One region of the Exiguobacterium sp. s36 genome, then DNA from elsewhere that is predicted to be linked to it. Evidence: riboswitches for the same ligand, from Rfam matches in the RefSeq annotation. Region 1 holds a riboswitch; each other region holds the start of a gene.
What was found. Region 1 has a riboswitch for S-adenosylmethionine ahead of KNP95_RS02225 (methionine ABC transporter ATP-binding protein). Riboswitches for the same ligand answer to the same signal wherever they lie in the genome.
Positions count from the first base shown of each region.

Region 2: another riboswitch for S-adenosylmethionine. It lies ahead of KNP95_RS13880 (MetQ/NlpA family ABC transporter substrate-binding protein); the one in region 1 lies ahead of KNP95_RS02225 (methionine ABC transporter ATP-binding protein).
Region 3: another riboswitch for S-adenosylmethionine. It lies ahead of KNP95_RS09430 (Na+/H+ antiporter NhaC family protein); the one in region 1 lies ahead of KNP95_RS02225 (methionine ABC transporter ATP-binding protein).

Region 1 is NZ_JACSLW010000001.1:437,773-442,913, reverse strand. It holds gene gcvH (glycine cleavage system protein GcvH) at 34-417, shown strand; gene KNP95_RS02235 (PTS sugar transporter subunit IIC) at 460-1,512, opposite strand; gene KNP95_RS02230 (thioredoxin family protein) at 1,700-1,957, shown strand; SAM riboswitch class I at 2,410-2,515, shown strand; gene KNP95_RS02225 (methionine ABC transporter ATP-binding protein) at 2,593-3,621, shown strand; gene KNP95_RS02220 (methionine ABC transporter permease) at 3,611-4,273, shown strand; gene KNP95_RS02215 (MetQ/NlpA family ABC transporter substrate-binding protein) at 4,303-5,136, shown strand.
Region 2 is NZ_JACSLW010000008.1:49,912-55,052, reverse strand. It holds gene KNP95_RS13895 (Spx/MgsR family RNA polymerase-binding regulatory protein) at 1-172, shown strand, start outside; gene KNP95_RS13890 (methionine ABC transporter permease) at 201-863, opposite strand; gene KNP95_RS13885 (methionine ABC transporter ATP-binding protein) at 835-1,869, opposite strand; gene KNP95_RS13880 (MetQ/NlpA family ABC transporter substrate-binding protein) at 1,879-2,700, opposite strand; SAM riboswitch class I at 2,773-2,877, opposite strand; gene KNP95_RS13875 (iron-containing alcohol dehydrogenase family protein) at 2,918-3,934, opposite strand; gene KNP95_RS13870 (aminotransferase class I/II-fold pyridoxal phosphate-dependent enzyme) at 3,931-5,106, opposite strand.
Region 3 is NZ_JACSLW010000003.1:295,256-300,396, reverse strand. It holds gene KNP95_RS09435 (GGDEF domain-containing protein) at 1-1,483, shown strand, start outside; SAM riboswitch class I at 1,580-1,675, shown strand; gene KNP95_RS09430 (Na+/H+ antiporter NhaC family protein) at 1,728-3,029, shown strand; gene KNP95_RS09425 (TVP38/TMEM64 family protein) at 3,057-3,701, opposite strand; gene trhO (oxygen-dependent tRNA uridine(34) hydroxylase TrhO) at 3,926-4,867, shown strand; gene KNP95_RS09415 (divergent PAP2 family protein) at 4,984-5,141, shown strand, end outside.

The sequences.
Region 1 (5,141 bases):
TGTGAGTCTAATTCATTTGAGGGGGAAGTTAAGATGAGCAAAGTACCTGCCAATCTACGTTATTCAAAAGAGCACGAATGGGTGGAAGTGAACGGAAGCGTCGCCCGCATCGGGATCACGGATTTCGCACAAAGCGAACTAGGGGATATCGTCTTTGTCGAACTTCCTGAAGTCGGTGGCACGATCTTACTCGACGAGCCGTTCGGTTCGGTTGAATCGGTCAAGACGGTTTCGGAGCTTTATGCACCGATCTCTGGGAAAATCACAGCGGTGAACGAATCACTCGCCGATTCACCAGAACTCGTCAACGAAGCACCGTTCGAAGGCGCTTGGATGATCGAAGTCGAGTTGAACGACGCGTCAGACGTCGACAAGCTCATGTCAGCCGAAGAATACGAAGCGATGATTCAAGGCTAAACAAAACCCGGTTTCTCTTTACGAGAAGCCGGGTTTTTTTGATTAATCGAAGTCGAGACGGTAATGATCAGGCTCGATGAGCGACGTCCGGTTGAACAAACGATAGAACAGAATCCCGAGTGTGATTGGGATGAGCCCGAATAAGACGACGACGAGCATGACGTTCCAGAGCGCGAATCCTCCCGGCATCAAATGCAAGGCGTTGACCGGACCGATTAGACCCGAGACGCCGAATCCGGCACTGATTGGTGTGCCTTCAATCCGAAGGATACCTGCGAGCGCTCCAAGGATGGCCGCATTGGCGAGTACCGGCAACATCATAATCGGACGACGGACGAAGTTCGCCATTTGAATCTTCGGTGAGCCGAGGAAGTGGGCGATCGACGTTCCGGTCGCGTTCATCTGCCAGCCAGCGATGGCGAGACCGAAGCCGGCAGCGACGACGCCAAGGTTGGCGGCCCCGGCAGCGACACCAGACAGGCTGATGGCTGTGGCAATCCCGACCGTCGAGATTGGCGATACGATGATGAGCGAGAACGCCATCGCGATTAACATGCCCATCACGATCGGTTGCAGTTCAGTCATCGTCATGATGATCGTTCCGACGTACGTCGTAATCTGTGAGATGTAGGTGAGTAGGAACGCGCCGATGCCTCCCGCGACGACGATGATCGTCATCGGCAAAACGAGCACCGTGTATGTCTTCAGGCGTGGCGACAACTGCATGACGAGGAACGTCGCGAGAGCGGCCGTCACACCGGCCGTGATGACGTCACCGATTCCGGCCATGAGGAACGCGCCTTCCTCGATGCGGATGGCGCCACTCCCGACCTGGGTCGCGATGCCGATCGTCCCGGCCTCGAGCGCAGATCGTCCGAACTGCATGGCAACGGCGACACCGATGATGACCGGTAAGAGGCGCATCGCAATCGTCGTCGCATCTAAGATGAACTGCAAGGACGGAAAATACGGCAAGATGGCTTTCGTTAATTCACCGAGCAAAGCGCTCGGGATGAGGGCGATGAGAATGGCAAGACTGAGGCCGTTCAAGACGTTCATTAAAAATTGTTTTCCGGTAAGCTTCTCTTCCGTCATTGGGGATTCACCTGTCCTTTTCTACTGGTTTGCTGTTATGTACAAAAGCGATAAAGTTAATGACCATACTATGCCTCTTTCTGCCGAGCGTCAACAAGAAATGTTGAAATGTTCAGAATTTTCCATTTGAGCACAACTTTTGAACCGACTGGGCCGGATTCATATACTTAGAAGAGAGGTGAGCAACATGATGACAGACGGATTCTTATATATATACGCCCCGATGTGCGGTACATGCGCCGTGGCCGAGCGGATGCTCTCGGTCGTCGAGGCGGTCGACCCAGAATTGAAGATTGAAAAATGCGATGCCAACTTTATTCCGAACGAGCTCGAGGCATATCAGGTTATGAGTGTCCCGGCGCTATTGAAGCTGGAGAATGGCCAAGTTCGCGATCGTTTGTACGCGTTTCAAAACGTCCAGCACGTCCTATCTTTCGTTAAATGAGATAGGATGATTAGAATAATCTGAAAATTTTAAATAATCAGTTGACACAGAAAGTTCACGAATGATATATTCATTACAACATCTTACTTGAACACAACATAGGACGAGATTTTCCCGTCATCAAGACGTTTTCGAACAACCGCTGCATGAGCTTACGCGATTTCAGGTGGACCTTCCCTTCGATTGTCCCCCAAAAAAATCAAGCGTCGGGGCACCGGTCGCGTAATTGCATGGTCCGTTCGAAGACCGAGTGATGGTTGGGTAAAAATCCCCCATATAAGGATGAATGCTCTGATCGGGCAAAAGAGGTTCATCTATGGGTTGTCCTTCAGTGACTCAAGGTGCTACGTTCTGTGTCATCCTCGGATGGCACCTTTTTTATTTTTTCGCATAAAATAGTTTGACATGAAAATAATATGTCGCTATGATAAGGCTAATCGAATACGCAACCACTCTTATCAAGAGAGGCTGAGGGACTGGCCCTATGACGCCCAGCAACCGCGGAGCAATCCGAAATGGTGCTAATTCCAGCAAGGTGTATACCTTGGAAGATGAGAGCAATCGTTGTCCGTACGATAAAGTACGCACGTTTGCTCAAACGTGCGTACTTTTTTTGTTGTCAGGAGGGAAATGGATTGATTCAATTACGCAATGTGGCCAAATGGTTCGACACGAAAAACGGTCGGGTCCAGGCGGTCGATGATGTGTCGCTTACGATCGAAAGCGGCGAAATTTTTGGAATAATCGGATATTCAGGGGCGGGGAAGTCGACGCTCATCCGCTTGCTCAACCGACTCGAGGCACCGTCAAGTGGTGAAATCGTGGTCGCCGGCAGCGAGCTGACGAAACTCACACCAAAGGAACTACGCGGGGTACGTAAAAACGTCTCGATGGTGTTCCAACACTTCAACTTGTTATGGTCGCGCACAGTCGCTGAGAACATCAGCTTCCCGCTCGAACTCATCGGGGTACCGGCGAGCGAGCGCAAACGCCGCGTCCAAGAACTCGTCGAGCTCGTCGGCCTCGCCGGACGAGAAGACAGCTATCCGTCACAACTATCAGGCGGCCAAAAGCAGCGAGTCGGGATCGCCCGTGCGCTCGCTACGAATCCAGAAGTGCTCCTCTGCGATGAAGCGACGAGCGCACTCGACCCGAAGACGACGGATTCGATTCTCGAACTGCTCGTCAGCATCAACAAGAAACTTGGTTTGACGATCGTCCTCATCACCCATGAGATGCACGTCATCCAAAAGATTTGTCACCGTGTCGCCGTCATGGAGGCCGGAAAGGTCGTCGAGACCGGACAAGTCGCCGACGTGTTTCAACACCCGGAACAGCCGATTACGAAAGAGTTCGTCAAGCAGATCGGCGCGGTCGAAGACATGTCGCTCACGTTCGAACATTTGAAAACTCGTTATCCGAGCGGTCAAATCGTCAAGCTCAAATTCTTGAACGAGACGGCCGAACAACCGATTCTGTCGGAAGTATTGAAGCAGCATGACATCGGCTTCAACATCATCGGCGGGAAGGTGACGCAGTCACAGGTCGGTGCCCTCGGGACATTATTCATCCAATTGATCGGAGAGCCGGCTGAAGTCGAGCGGGCCATCGCCTCAATCCGATCACAGGCAGTGGAAGTGGAGGTAGAAAGCGATGTTTCCTAATGTAGATTGGCAAGTCATGTTAGAACAGACGTGGGAGACGCTCTATATGACGCTCGTCGCCGGAGCCGCGACGTTCGTCATCGGTCTCGCCCTCGGGATGCTTTTATATGTCACAAATGAGCCGCTCATGATGAAGAACCGTCCGATTTACACGGTCATCAGCGCGGTGGTCAACATCTTCCGGTCAATCCCGTTCATCATTTTGATTATCTTGCTCATCCCGTTCACGTTACTCGTCGTCGGGACGATGCTCGGGTCAACGGCAGCACTGCCGGCACTGATCATCGGTGCGGCCCCGTTCTATGCGCGGATGGTCGAGCTCGCGCTTCGCGAAGTCGACCGCGGTGTCATCGAGGCGGCCGAATCAATGGGAGCAACAAAATGGCAGATTGTCTATAAAGTATTGTTCCCAGAAGCATTGCCGGCCATCGTGTCAGGCATCACGGTCACGATCGTCGCGATCGTCGGTTACACGGCGATGGCAGGGGTCGTCGGCGGCGGGGGACTCGGGAACTTGGCTTTCCTCGAAGGGTTCCAGCGCTCACAAAGTGACGTCACGTTCGTCGCGACCGTCTTAATCTTGGTCATCGTCTTCGTCATCCAGTTCATCGGCGATCGACTCGTATCTGTAATCGATAAGCGTTCCGCTTAATCAAATAGAAAATTTGGAGGGGTTTTATAATGAAATCATGGAAAACAGTACTCGGTTTAACGGCAGCTTCAGCACTCACGATTCTCGCGGCTTGTGGCGGTGGGGATTCAGAATCAGGTTCAGGCGATGACAAGACACTTGTCGTCGGCGCATCGAATGTCCCGCACGCTGAGATTTTAGAGCACGTGCAAGATGAGTATGAAGAGAAGGGCTATACGCTCGAAATCAAGAAGTTCCAAGACTACGTCCTTCCGAACAAGACACTCGCAGACGGTGAATTGGACGCGAACTACTTCCAACATGAGCCGTACCTCGAGTCGCAAATGGCTGAAAACAAAGACTACAAATTCGCTTCAGCCGGTGGCGTCCACATCGAGCCAATTGGTGTGTACTCAAAAGACTACGCCTCACTCGATGAGCTTCCAGACGGCGCTGAAGTTATCATGAGCTCGTCGGTCGCTGACCACGGACGAATCCTCACGATGCTCCAATCGGAAGGCTTGCTCACGCTCGCGGAAGGCAAAACAGTAGACGCGACGGTGTCAGACATCGTCGACAACCCGAAAAACTTGAAATTCAAGACAGACGTCGAAGCGGCACTTCTCCCGCAAGCGTTCAACAACGGTGAAGGGGACGCGGTCCTCATCAACACGAACTACGCGATCGATGCCGGCCTCAACCCGCTCGAAGACGCGATCGCTCTCGAAGGCGAAGATTCACCTTACGTCAACTTGATCGTCACACGTGAAGGCGACGAAGATGACGAGCGCGTCAAGGCTCTCCTCGAAGTCCTCACGTCAGAAGAGACACAACAGTGGATCTTGGATGAGTACAAAGGTGCGGTCGTACCGGTCAAACAATAATTTTA
Region 2 (5,141 bases), on a different contig from region 1:
GTCGCTCCGTGAGCTGTACAGTTTCGTGGCGTCGCATCCCCAGATTTTAAAAAGTCCCATCGTCGTCGACGACAACCGGATTCAAATCGGGTTCAGCGAGAAAGAGATCCGGACGTTCATCCCGCGCCATGACCGCATCGCCGAATTGAAACGATTACTCGACAACAAGTAAGAGCCCTGCCGAAGCAGAGCTCTTTTTGTTATGCCTTCTTGAGCCGGGCCGCCAAGCGGTTGCCGAATGACTGAATCGATTGGACGAGTAGAATCAAGACGAAGATGGTCACGTACATGACCTCCGGCTCGAATCGGAGATGCCCGTATTGATAGGCGATATCGCCGAGTCCACCGGCCCCGACGAGTCCGGCCATCGCGGTCGCCCCGATCAAACCGATCGTCGCAATCGTCAAACCGAGCACGATTGAAGAGCGGGCCTCCCGGATCAACACGTACCAGATGATTTTCCGGGTCGAGATGCCCATCGCTTCATACGCCTCGACGACCCCGCGGTCGACCTCGAGCAGCGCCGACTCCATGAGCCTCGCGATATACGGCGCCGTGAACACGATGAGCGGCAACAGCACGCCTTGGACGCCGATCGTTGTTCCCATGATGAAACGGGTGAACGGGAGGATGAAGAATAAGAGAATGATGAATGGGATCGAACGGACGACGTTGATGACACTCGACAAGATGCCGTAGAAATAACGGTTGGCGAGCCGCCCGTGCGGTCGCGTCAAGACGAGTAGCGTCCCGAGCGGCAGTCCGATCAACGTCGAGATGACGAGCGCGATGCCGGTCATCGTGAGCGTCTGAATCGTCCCCGTCCAAATCAAGTCACCCCAATTTTCCCAAAACTGAAGCATGGTTCGTCACCTCCTTCACTTTCACACCACTCGCTTCTAAGAAGCGGACGGCTTGGTCGGTCTGGCCCTCATCGCCGTCCAAATGGACGAGTAGATTACCGACGAGACCGCCTTTTAGCTTTTTGATGCCGCCCCCGATGATGTTCGGCAGCAAGCCGAACCGTTTCGTCAATTGGGCGAGCACGGCCTGTTCACTTTGATGGCCGATGAACGACAAGTTTACGAGCGTCCCGTGCGTGCTCAATTCTTCGACGACCTCTTTCGGGACATCGAGGTTCGTCTTCAAGAACTTGCGCGTCGTCGCATGTTGCGGGTCCGAGAACACGTCGAGCACGTCCCCTTCCTCGATGATCTGTCCTGCCTCGATGACCGCGACCCGGTCACAGATGCGCTCGATGACTTCCATCTCGTGGGTAATCAGGAAGATCGTCAGTCCAAGCTCGCGGTTGATATCGAGCAAAAGGTCGAGAATCGACTCGGTCGTCTCCGGATCGAGCGCGCTCGTCGCCTCGTCGCTGAGCAGGATGTCCGGCTCATGTGCGAGGGCGCGGGCGATGGCGACACGTTGTTTTTGCCCTCCTGAAAGTTGTTCAGGATAATGTGTCCGATGGTCGGTCAATCCGACGATGTCGAGGTATTTGTCGACACGATTCCGGATTGTCTGTTTATCAAGTCCTTCAAGACGGAGCGGGATGGCGACGTTCTCTTCGACGGTCGCCGTCTTCAGCAGGTTGTAATGTTGGAAAATCATCCCGATTCGATGACGCAACTTCGAGAGGCCGCGCTTGTCGAGCTTCGTGATGTCCTGTCCCTCGATCTCGACCTGACCCGACGTCGGTCGTTCGAGTAGATTGATCATGCGGATGAGCGTGCTCTTCCCGGCACCGCTTCGGCCGATGATACCGAAGATTTCGCCTTTCTCAATCGTTAACGAGACATCGTCGAGTGCGGTGACGGCACCTTTATTCACAGTGAACGTCTTTGTGATTTCTTTAAGTGCGATCATAGATCCTCCTTAAAACGCCGGGACGATTGAGCCGTTGAACGTCTCTTCGATGAACGTCCGAACTTCGTCCGAGTGGTAGTACGATTTGAGTGTCGCGACGACTTCATCATCCTTGTTGTCGGTACGGACGACGACGTAGTTCGGATACGGGTTGTCGACCGTGTCTTCATGGAACAAGGCGTCCTCGTTGATCGACAGGCCGGCACCCATCGCGAAGTTCGTGTTGATGGCAGCGAGTGCGACTTCCGGGAGCTGGGTCGGGAGCTGCGACGCCTCGAGTTCGATGAATTCAAGGTTGAGCGGGTTCTCGGCGATGTCACGTTTTGTCGCCTTGTCTGTCAATCCTTCTTTGAGCGTGATGAGTCCCGCTGTCTCATAGAGACGGAGCGCGCGTAGCTCGTTCGCCGGGTCGTTCGGGACGGCGACCTTGTCACCTTCTTTCAAGTCCTCGATGTCGGTCAATTTCTCTGAGTAGAGACCCATCGGGAAAGCGACGGTCTTGAACACGTCGTCGATTTTATAGCCTTTATCGGACTTTTGCAGTTCTAGGAATGAGAGCGTCTGATAACTGTTCACGTCGAGGCTACCCTCGGCGAGCGCCGTGTTCGGCGTATTATAGTCGTTGAACACTTTGATATCGAGTTCGAGGCCGTCTTCGGCCGCGAGTTCTTTCACTTTCTCGGCGATCTGTTGGTGCGGCCCGCCCGTGACGCCGATCGTGAGCGACTCCGTGCTGAGCGCCTCACTCGCGTCTGATTGTCCGCATGCTGAGAGCGCGATGGCGGCGAGTAGTGATGTTCCTGCGAGTACTGTTTTCTGTTTGATGTTCATGTATGTTCCTCCTCCAAAATGAAAGCCCGCTACTCATTCAGAGTGGCGGGCACGACAAGTCAAAGTCGGACACGCTCATCTCCCAGACGATTTCGTCTGTTGGAATTAGCACCATGATCATTACGATCTGGTTGCCGGGTTTCACAGGGCCAGTCCCTCCACCACTCTTGATAAGCAATCGGTCTATTAAGTTGTTATCATCTTACTTTTAATTGGTTTAATTGTAAATAGATAATTGTAAATTTTCAAAAATTATTTTCAAAAAATCTTTGTCGAGCGGGGCAGGCAACTGTTGCAGCTCGGTCTCCGTCATAACGGAGTCGACGAGAACTGGGATGTCACCCGGTCTGACACCGAGCGTCTCGAGCGTCGTCGGGGCACCGAATCGCTTCAACCAAGCCTCTAAGTACGGCGCATCGGCCGAGCCCCGCAACCGCTCTTGGACGATCAGGCCGAAGCCGACCTTGTCCCCATGCAAGAAGGCGTGCGTCGAGTCGAATCGGCTCAAGGCGTTATGGACCGCATGCCCCACGGCGACCCGTGTCCCGGCGTCACCAAATCCTCCGACGGCACCGCCGATCGCGAGCACATGATCGATTGCGAAGCGCACGTCGTCGCTATATGACTTGAAGGCATGTTCGCTCAAGTCGAGTTCGACGAGTCGTCCACACTGTTCGGCCAAGGCGAGCCCGGTGTTGACGCCGGCATCAATCGAGCTGTCCCCGCTCAAATAGCGTGCCTCGTAAAACTTCGCGACCGTGTCGATGACACCGGCCCGGAAGTACTCGTATGGGGAGCGTCTCATGACGCGCGAGTCGACGATGACCCGCTCGATGACGACGCGAAACAGGTCATAACGGTCGTAGCTCCCATCCTCCTGATAGACGACGCTGAGCGGCGTGAACGCGGCACAGTTCGAGGCAAGCGTCGGGATGACGATCAGCGGGACGCTCTGTTGATAGGCGACAAGTTTGGCCGTGTCGACGAGTTTGCCACCCCCGATGGCGATCAACACATCGGCGTCAAGCGGTTTGAGCCGTTCGACTTCGGCGTCCGTGCACTCCCCGCCGAACGCTATCGCCGGATAGTCGACGATGTCAGGATAGACGGCGCGCACGACGCCATAGCCGTTCTGACCGTGCAGGACGTGGGCCCGGCGACCGGCAATCAAGTCATCGAGACGTTCGAGCGCGTCATCGGCGTGATCATATTCAAGAACGGCCTGACGAATCATGCGCGCACCTCCTCGTAGGCGGCGAACAACCGCTCGATCCGTTCGACGGCCTCATCGATCTTCGGTTCCGGTGAGACGAGACCGAAGCGGACGTAGCCGTTCCCTTCCGAGCCGAAGAAGTAGCCCGGGGTGACGGCGACACCGGCTTCATGCAGCAGTTTCCGCGAGAACGACTTGGCATCACCCTCAGGCACTTTCGCCCAGACGAAGAACGAGCCTTCCGGCGGTTCGACGGCCCAGCCGGCCCGGTTCAACCCGTCGATCAGGCGATCACGCCGTGCCTCGTACAGTCGTGCCAAGTCATCGCGAATGGTACGGGGCGCCTCGAGCGCAGCGACAGCCGCCGCCTGGATGGCCGAGAACACGCTGACGTGGACGTGGTCCTGATACGTGTTGATCGCCTCGATAATGTCCGCGTTCCCGACGGCAAAGGCGACGCGCCAACCGGACATGTTGAACGCTTTCGACATCGTATATACCTCGATCCCGACTTCTTTCGCCCCTTTCGCCTGCAGGAAGCTAGGCGGGACATGGCCATCGAATCCGATGCTGCCGTATGCGAAATCGTGGACGACCATCAAGCCCCGCTCCCGGGCGAAACGGACGGTATCGTCAAAGAAAGCGGGTGAGGCGACGGCTCCGGTCGGATTGCTCGGGTAGTTCAAATACATGAGTCTTGCATCTTGCGTATCGAGCGTCTCATAGTCCGGCAAGAAACCGTTCTCTTCCCGGAGGACGAGGTCCCGGACGACGGCTCCGGCGAGACGAGCCCCCGAGATATAATCGGGATAGCCCGGGTTCGGTAACAGAATCCCGTCTCCAGGTTCGAGCACGCATTGCGGTAACGTGATGAGACCAGATTTTGAGCCGATGAGAATCGCTACTTCTGTCTCGGGATCAAGTTCGACTCCATACTCATTCAAATAGAACGTCGCCACTGCTTGCTTCAGGCGGGCCTGACCGCGGAACGGACCGTATTGATGGGTCGAGGCGTCGAGGAGCGCCGTCTGGAGCGCGTCACAGATCGGCTCAGGCGTCGGCAGGTCGGGCGTCCCTTGTCCGAGTCGGATGATGTCATGGCCGGCCTGTTCGAGTTCGGCCACCTCGTTCGCGAGTCCGACGAAATGTTGGGGTGGTAACGTTTTAAGTAGATGTGAGCGTCTGTCAGTCATGAATAGTCCTCCTATGCAAAAAACACCCCTTTCCG
Region 3 (5,141 bases), on a different contig from region 1:
AGAAAGTATCGTCTTAATTATTTTTTTATTCTTTGATTTTGAGACAGCGCTGTTCGTCAATCAGATTGGACTACTCGTCTTCCAGTTCGTCAACTTGAAACCGCGCGTCGCGCTTCGACGGTTCCGTTTTACGTATCCGTGGAACGCCATCACGTCGTTTTTGGAAATCGCCATCCCGGCCAGCGTCTACTTGGCACTCGGTGGTGTGACCGGTCTCGGTTTTTATTCCCAAGATTCGTTTCTGCCGCTTGCCGGCTTGATTGTGGCCATCATCTTAAACACGGTCGTACAAAAGTATCAAGTCGGTTGGTGGTTCCGTGTCGATATCCCGGTCCGCGACTTTCTAAACATCGCGTTTTACACGTATATCGTCAGTCTCGTCTTCATTTTAGCAGCCTCGCTCTTCCGTGAGACGAACTTGCTTGTCGTCAGCAGTATCGCCGCCGCACTCACCTTCTTTATTAAGCGGCTCATCATCCAGAAAGGTCGGCAAGACGCCTTCAAATCGTTGATTGAACAATATGATGAGGCAAAAGAAGCCGTGTCGTTGTCACAAAGCGAGGCGCAAGCGATTGAGGTGTTCCTCAGTCAATGTGAACGACTCAACGAGTACGACGAAGGGTTCGTCGAGTTCAAACTGTTCGATCGCACACTTTACTTTGATTTAAAGACGCGCCAGCCGATCGATCGCCACGTCGTCTTTGATTTACTCGATGCAACCTATCCGAACGAAGCCTCGGTCGAGTATGAGATGCGCTTTGAATGGGACGCCCCGTTATCGAACGAGTTCGATGAAGACTATCATAGCTTCATCTCGGTCCGTTCCGAGGAAATCGAAGGCATCCGCACGTGGCTCGTCATGACCGGCGAGCACGTCTATGGCTATCCGCCCATCATTCAACGTGAGATTGTCAAACTGCTCAAATCGTTCAATCGAACGATCAGTCGTTGTCATGAACGCGACCGCCTCTATACCGAGAGCCGGACGGACAGCTTGACGTTGCTTGCCAATGCACGGGCTTTTTATGAATACGGGATTCAACAAATCTCGGACGGCTCGATGTACCCGATTTCCGTCGCAATGCTCGATATCGACTTCTTCAAAAAAATCAACGACACGCACGGTCATCAAGTCGGAGACAGCGTGCTCCAAGAGTTTGGTCGCCGCATCCGCCAAGTGCTCCGCACCGATGATTTCGCAGCCCGTTATGGCGGCGAGGAGTTCATCTTGCTGTTGAACCGATGCGATGTCGAAGCCGCCGTCGAGATTGCCGAGCGCATCCGTCAACAAATCGAAACCAAACCATTCCACGTTGACGGAATCGATATCCCAGTGACCGCCTCAATCGGCGTCGATACGATTCAAGCGTTCGGTGACAAACGACTAGACGATACGATTCGCAACGCCGACCGAGCGCTTTACGTCGGCGGGAAGTACGCAGGACGCAACCGCGTCGCCCATTACAATTTTTTGACGTCCTGACTCGCCCCCACGTGCATCGCGTGGGGGTTTGCTATTGACAAGCAGATTTGAAACAGGTACGTTAGGGAACGTGTCTTATAACTAAATATCACAACTTTTTTATCAAGAGAGACTGAGGGACTGGCCCGATGACGTCTCGGCAGCGGGTAACCTGTGCCAAATCCAGCGAGCGGTCTGCTCGAAAGATGAAAAAAGTGTTTCTTGTAGAGAGAGCCTTTTTTCAGAAGGCTCTCTTTTTATTTTTATGAATGAGGTGAATCGATTGGAACAACCAACAGCTAACAAATGGGCGCTCTTGCCCTTACTCGTCTTCCTCGTCTTCTTTATCGGGGCAGGCATCTACTATGACGATTTTTATAAATTTCCCGTCTTGATTGCGGCCTTGATTGCCGTCATCGTCGCGGCGATGATGACGAAAGGAAGCGTCACCCAGACGGTCGAACGTGTCGCCCAAGGCGCCGGCAACCCAAGCATCTTGATCATGGTGTTCATCTTCTTGCTCGCCGGCGCGTTTTCAAGCGTCGCCGAAGCAATCGGGGCGATTGATGCGACCGTCAATGCGGCATTGACGTTATTACCGCCTTCGCTCCTCTTGAGCGGCCTGTTCGTCATCGCGGCCTTCATCTCAATGGCGATGGGCACATCGACCGGGACGATTGCCGCACTGGCGCCGATCGCCCTCGGCATCCATGAGGAGAGCGGCGTCAATATCGCCATCGCAGCAGCGGCCGTCGTTGGCGGTGCCATGTTCGGTGATAACTTGTCGTTCATTTCGGACACGACGATTGCAGCCGTCCGCACCCAACGGACGAACATGCGCGACAAGTTCCGGACTAACTTTTGGATCATCTTGCCGGCAGCCGTCATCACAACGATTTTGCTCGCCGTCTTATCGAGCGGTGAATCGACCATCGAGCCAGCAGCGTTTGAATGGTATAAGCTGATTCCGTACCTTGCGGTCATCGTGCTCGCCTTGACGGGAATGAACGTCATCCTCGTCTTGCTCGGCGGCATCGCCCTGACCGGCATCATCGGTCTGTTGGACGGCAGTCTAGCCGTCACCACGTACGTCACCGCCATGGCGGACGGCATGATGGGCATGGCCGAGATTTCACTCCTGACATTGCTCATGGGTGGGCTCGTCGGGCTCATCTCGCATAACGGCGGACTCACGTACTTGCGTGACGCGCTCACGTCCCGAATTAAAAGACGGGCCGGCGCGGAGTGGAGCATCGCCGGGCTCGTCAGTGCGACAAACGTCGCGACGGCGAACAACACGATTTCGATTCTCGTGGCTGGTCCGCTCGCCGCGAACATCGCCGACGATTATGACATCGAACGTAAAAAGTCAGCGAGTGTACTCGATATCTTCTCGTGTGGGGTCCAAGGTCTGTTGCCTTATGGGGCACAGCTTCTCATTGCGGCCGAACTGACGAACACAGCGTCACCGGCGCTCGTTCCGTATATGTTCTATCCGTTCTTGTTGTTCATTTGCGGAGGATTGGCCATCGCCTTCAACTTCCCGCGTTTCAAAAAACGCGCTTAACGAAAACGACCTTGTGAAGCAGTCGCTTCACAAGGTCGTTTGTCGTTTCGCTTCAAGTTCACGCTTCAGCTGCTCGTTCCGTTTTCTGAAGGCACGCCGTTTAAGCAGTTCTTCGAGTCCACGGCTGATGGCCCATAGGACAATCAGTAATAAGACGAGCATCGATAATCGGAACGGGCTTTGGATAAACTCTTCCCACTGGTCGCCAATGACAGAGAAAATCAAGACGACGAGCAACTTGCCGAACCCGGCCGCCATGATGAACGTACGGAGCGGCATTTGAATGAGCGCGAGTAAGTATGTGATCAAGCTGACCGGAATAAACGGGAGCGAGTACAGAAACCCGAGTGAGACCGGACTCATGTGCTTGATGCGTTCGAGCCAATAGACGCCTTGCTTATGTCTCTCGAGCCACCGCGTCATCGGCTTTCGGAACACGTAGCGAACAGCTACAAACACAAGAATTGTTCCGAGCAAACTCCCGATCCAAGACAGTAACGTCCCAAGCAAAAATCCATATGTCGCTGCGTTCGCCGAGATGATGAGGACGAGTGGGAGAAATGGAAAGATCGCCTCCAGGAACGGTGCCCCGAGTCCTGCCCAAGGTCCGCCCGGAAGTCCTTGTAGCCATTCAATCAAGTTTAAAATATATTGTTGGAGTGATGTCAGCATGTCAGTTTCCACCTTCAACTTTCGTTATTCCTTTTTACCCGATTTCGCTCAGGAAGACGCATCCCCCTGCCCACCGCCGTAAAAAAATAAAAAGTATTTGCGAAATTCAGCTGTGATATCTATCATATAATATGGACTTGTGGTTGCAGGCAAGTCCGTTCGTCGAACGACACAACCCAACGTTCGTTTTCCTGCAAAAAACTGAACACAGGGGAGTAACACACATGGAAACAAAACCAATGCGGGTCTTGCTGTACTATAAGTACGTCAATATCGAAGACCCAGAAACGCTCACACAAGAGCACCTCAAGTATTGCAAGGATCTCGGCATCAAAGGACGCATCTTGATTTCTTCCGAAGGAATCAACGGGACGTGCTCTGGGACTTGGGAACAGACCGAGCAATACATGAACGACTTGAAAGCGAACCCGCTATTCAGCGACATCGAGTTCAAAATCGATGAAGTCGAAGAGCATGCGTTCTCGAAAATTTTTGTCCGTCATAAGAAAGAGCTTGTGACGTGGCGCTTTGATGGTGAGTTCGACGTGCCTAAACAGCACGGTGCATACCTCGAACCGGCAGAATGGAAAGAGATGATGAATCGCGACGATGTCGTCATCCTCGACGTTCGTAACAACTACGAGTACGATCTTGGTCACTTTAAAAACGCGATCAAAATCGATGTAGAGGCTTCTCGTTACATGCCAGATTGGCTCGAAGAAAACAAGGACCTCTACGAAGGGAAAACGTTACTCACGTACTGTACCGGAGGCGTCCGTTGCGAGAAATTTACCGCATATATGCGTGACCAAGGTCACGACAACATTTTCCACCTTAAAGGCGGCGTCGCCATGTACGGCAAAGACGAAGCCACGAAAGGCGAGGACTGGGAAGGTGAGCTTTACGTCTTTGACGAGCGCATCAACGTCCCGGTCAACACGGTCAACCCGTCCGTTGTTTCGGAGTGCATGCACTGCGGAACGAAGACGGTCCGCTACGTTAATTGTGCCAACCCGGTGTGTAATGCCCAACACTTCTGTTGTGAAGAGTGTGAACCAAAACAAATGCGTTCATGCTCGAAAGAGTGCCAGGAGCATCCACGCAACCGCTATATCATCGAGAATATCGCGGACAAACTTCAGGAGACTGAAGGCGTCGTCGGGTAACAAAAATCGACCAGAAAGCACTTCGAGCCTACGCTCGGGGTGCTTTTTTGACAGAAACTTTACGTCTAGCCGATGACAGAATCGGGTATAGTGTAGATACCATTGTCAGACAGGAAGTGAATCGATTGCTCTTTAACGAACCTTTACTCGCCGCCTTGCTCGCTTGGTTCATCGCACAAGCAGCTAAGCTCGTAACCGAACTCATTAAAACACGAGACTTTGAATTAGAAATCATGTTTGCCTCGGGTGGGATGCCAAGTTCCCACTCTTCGAC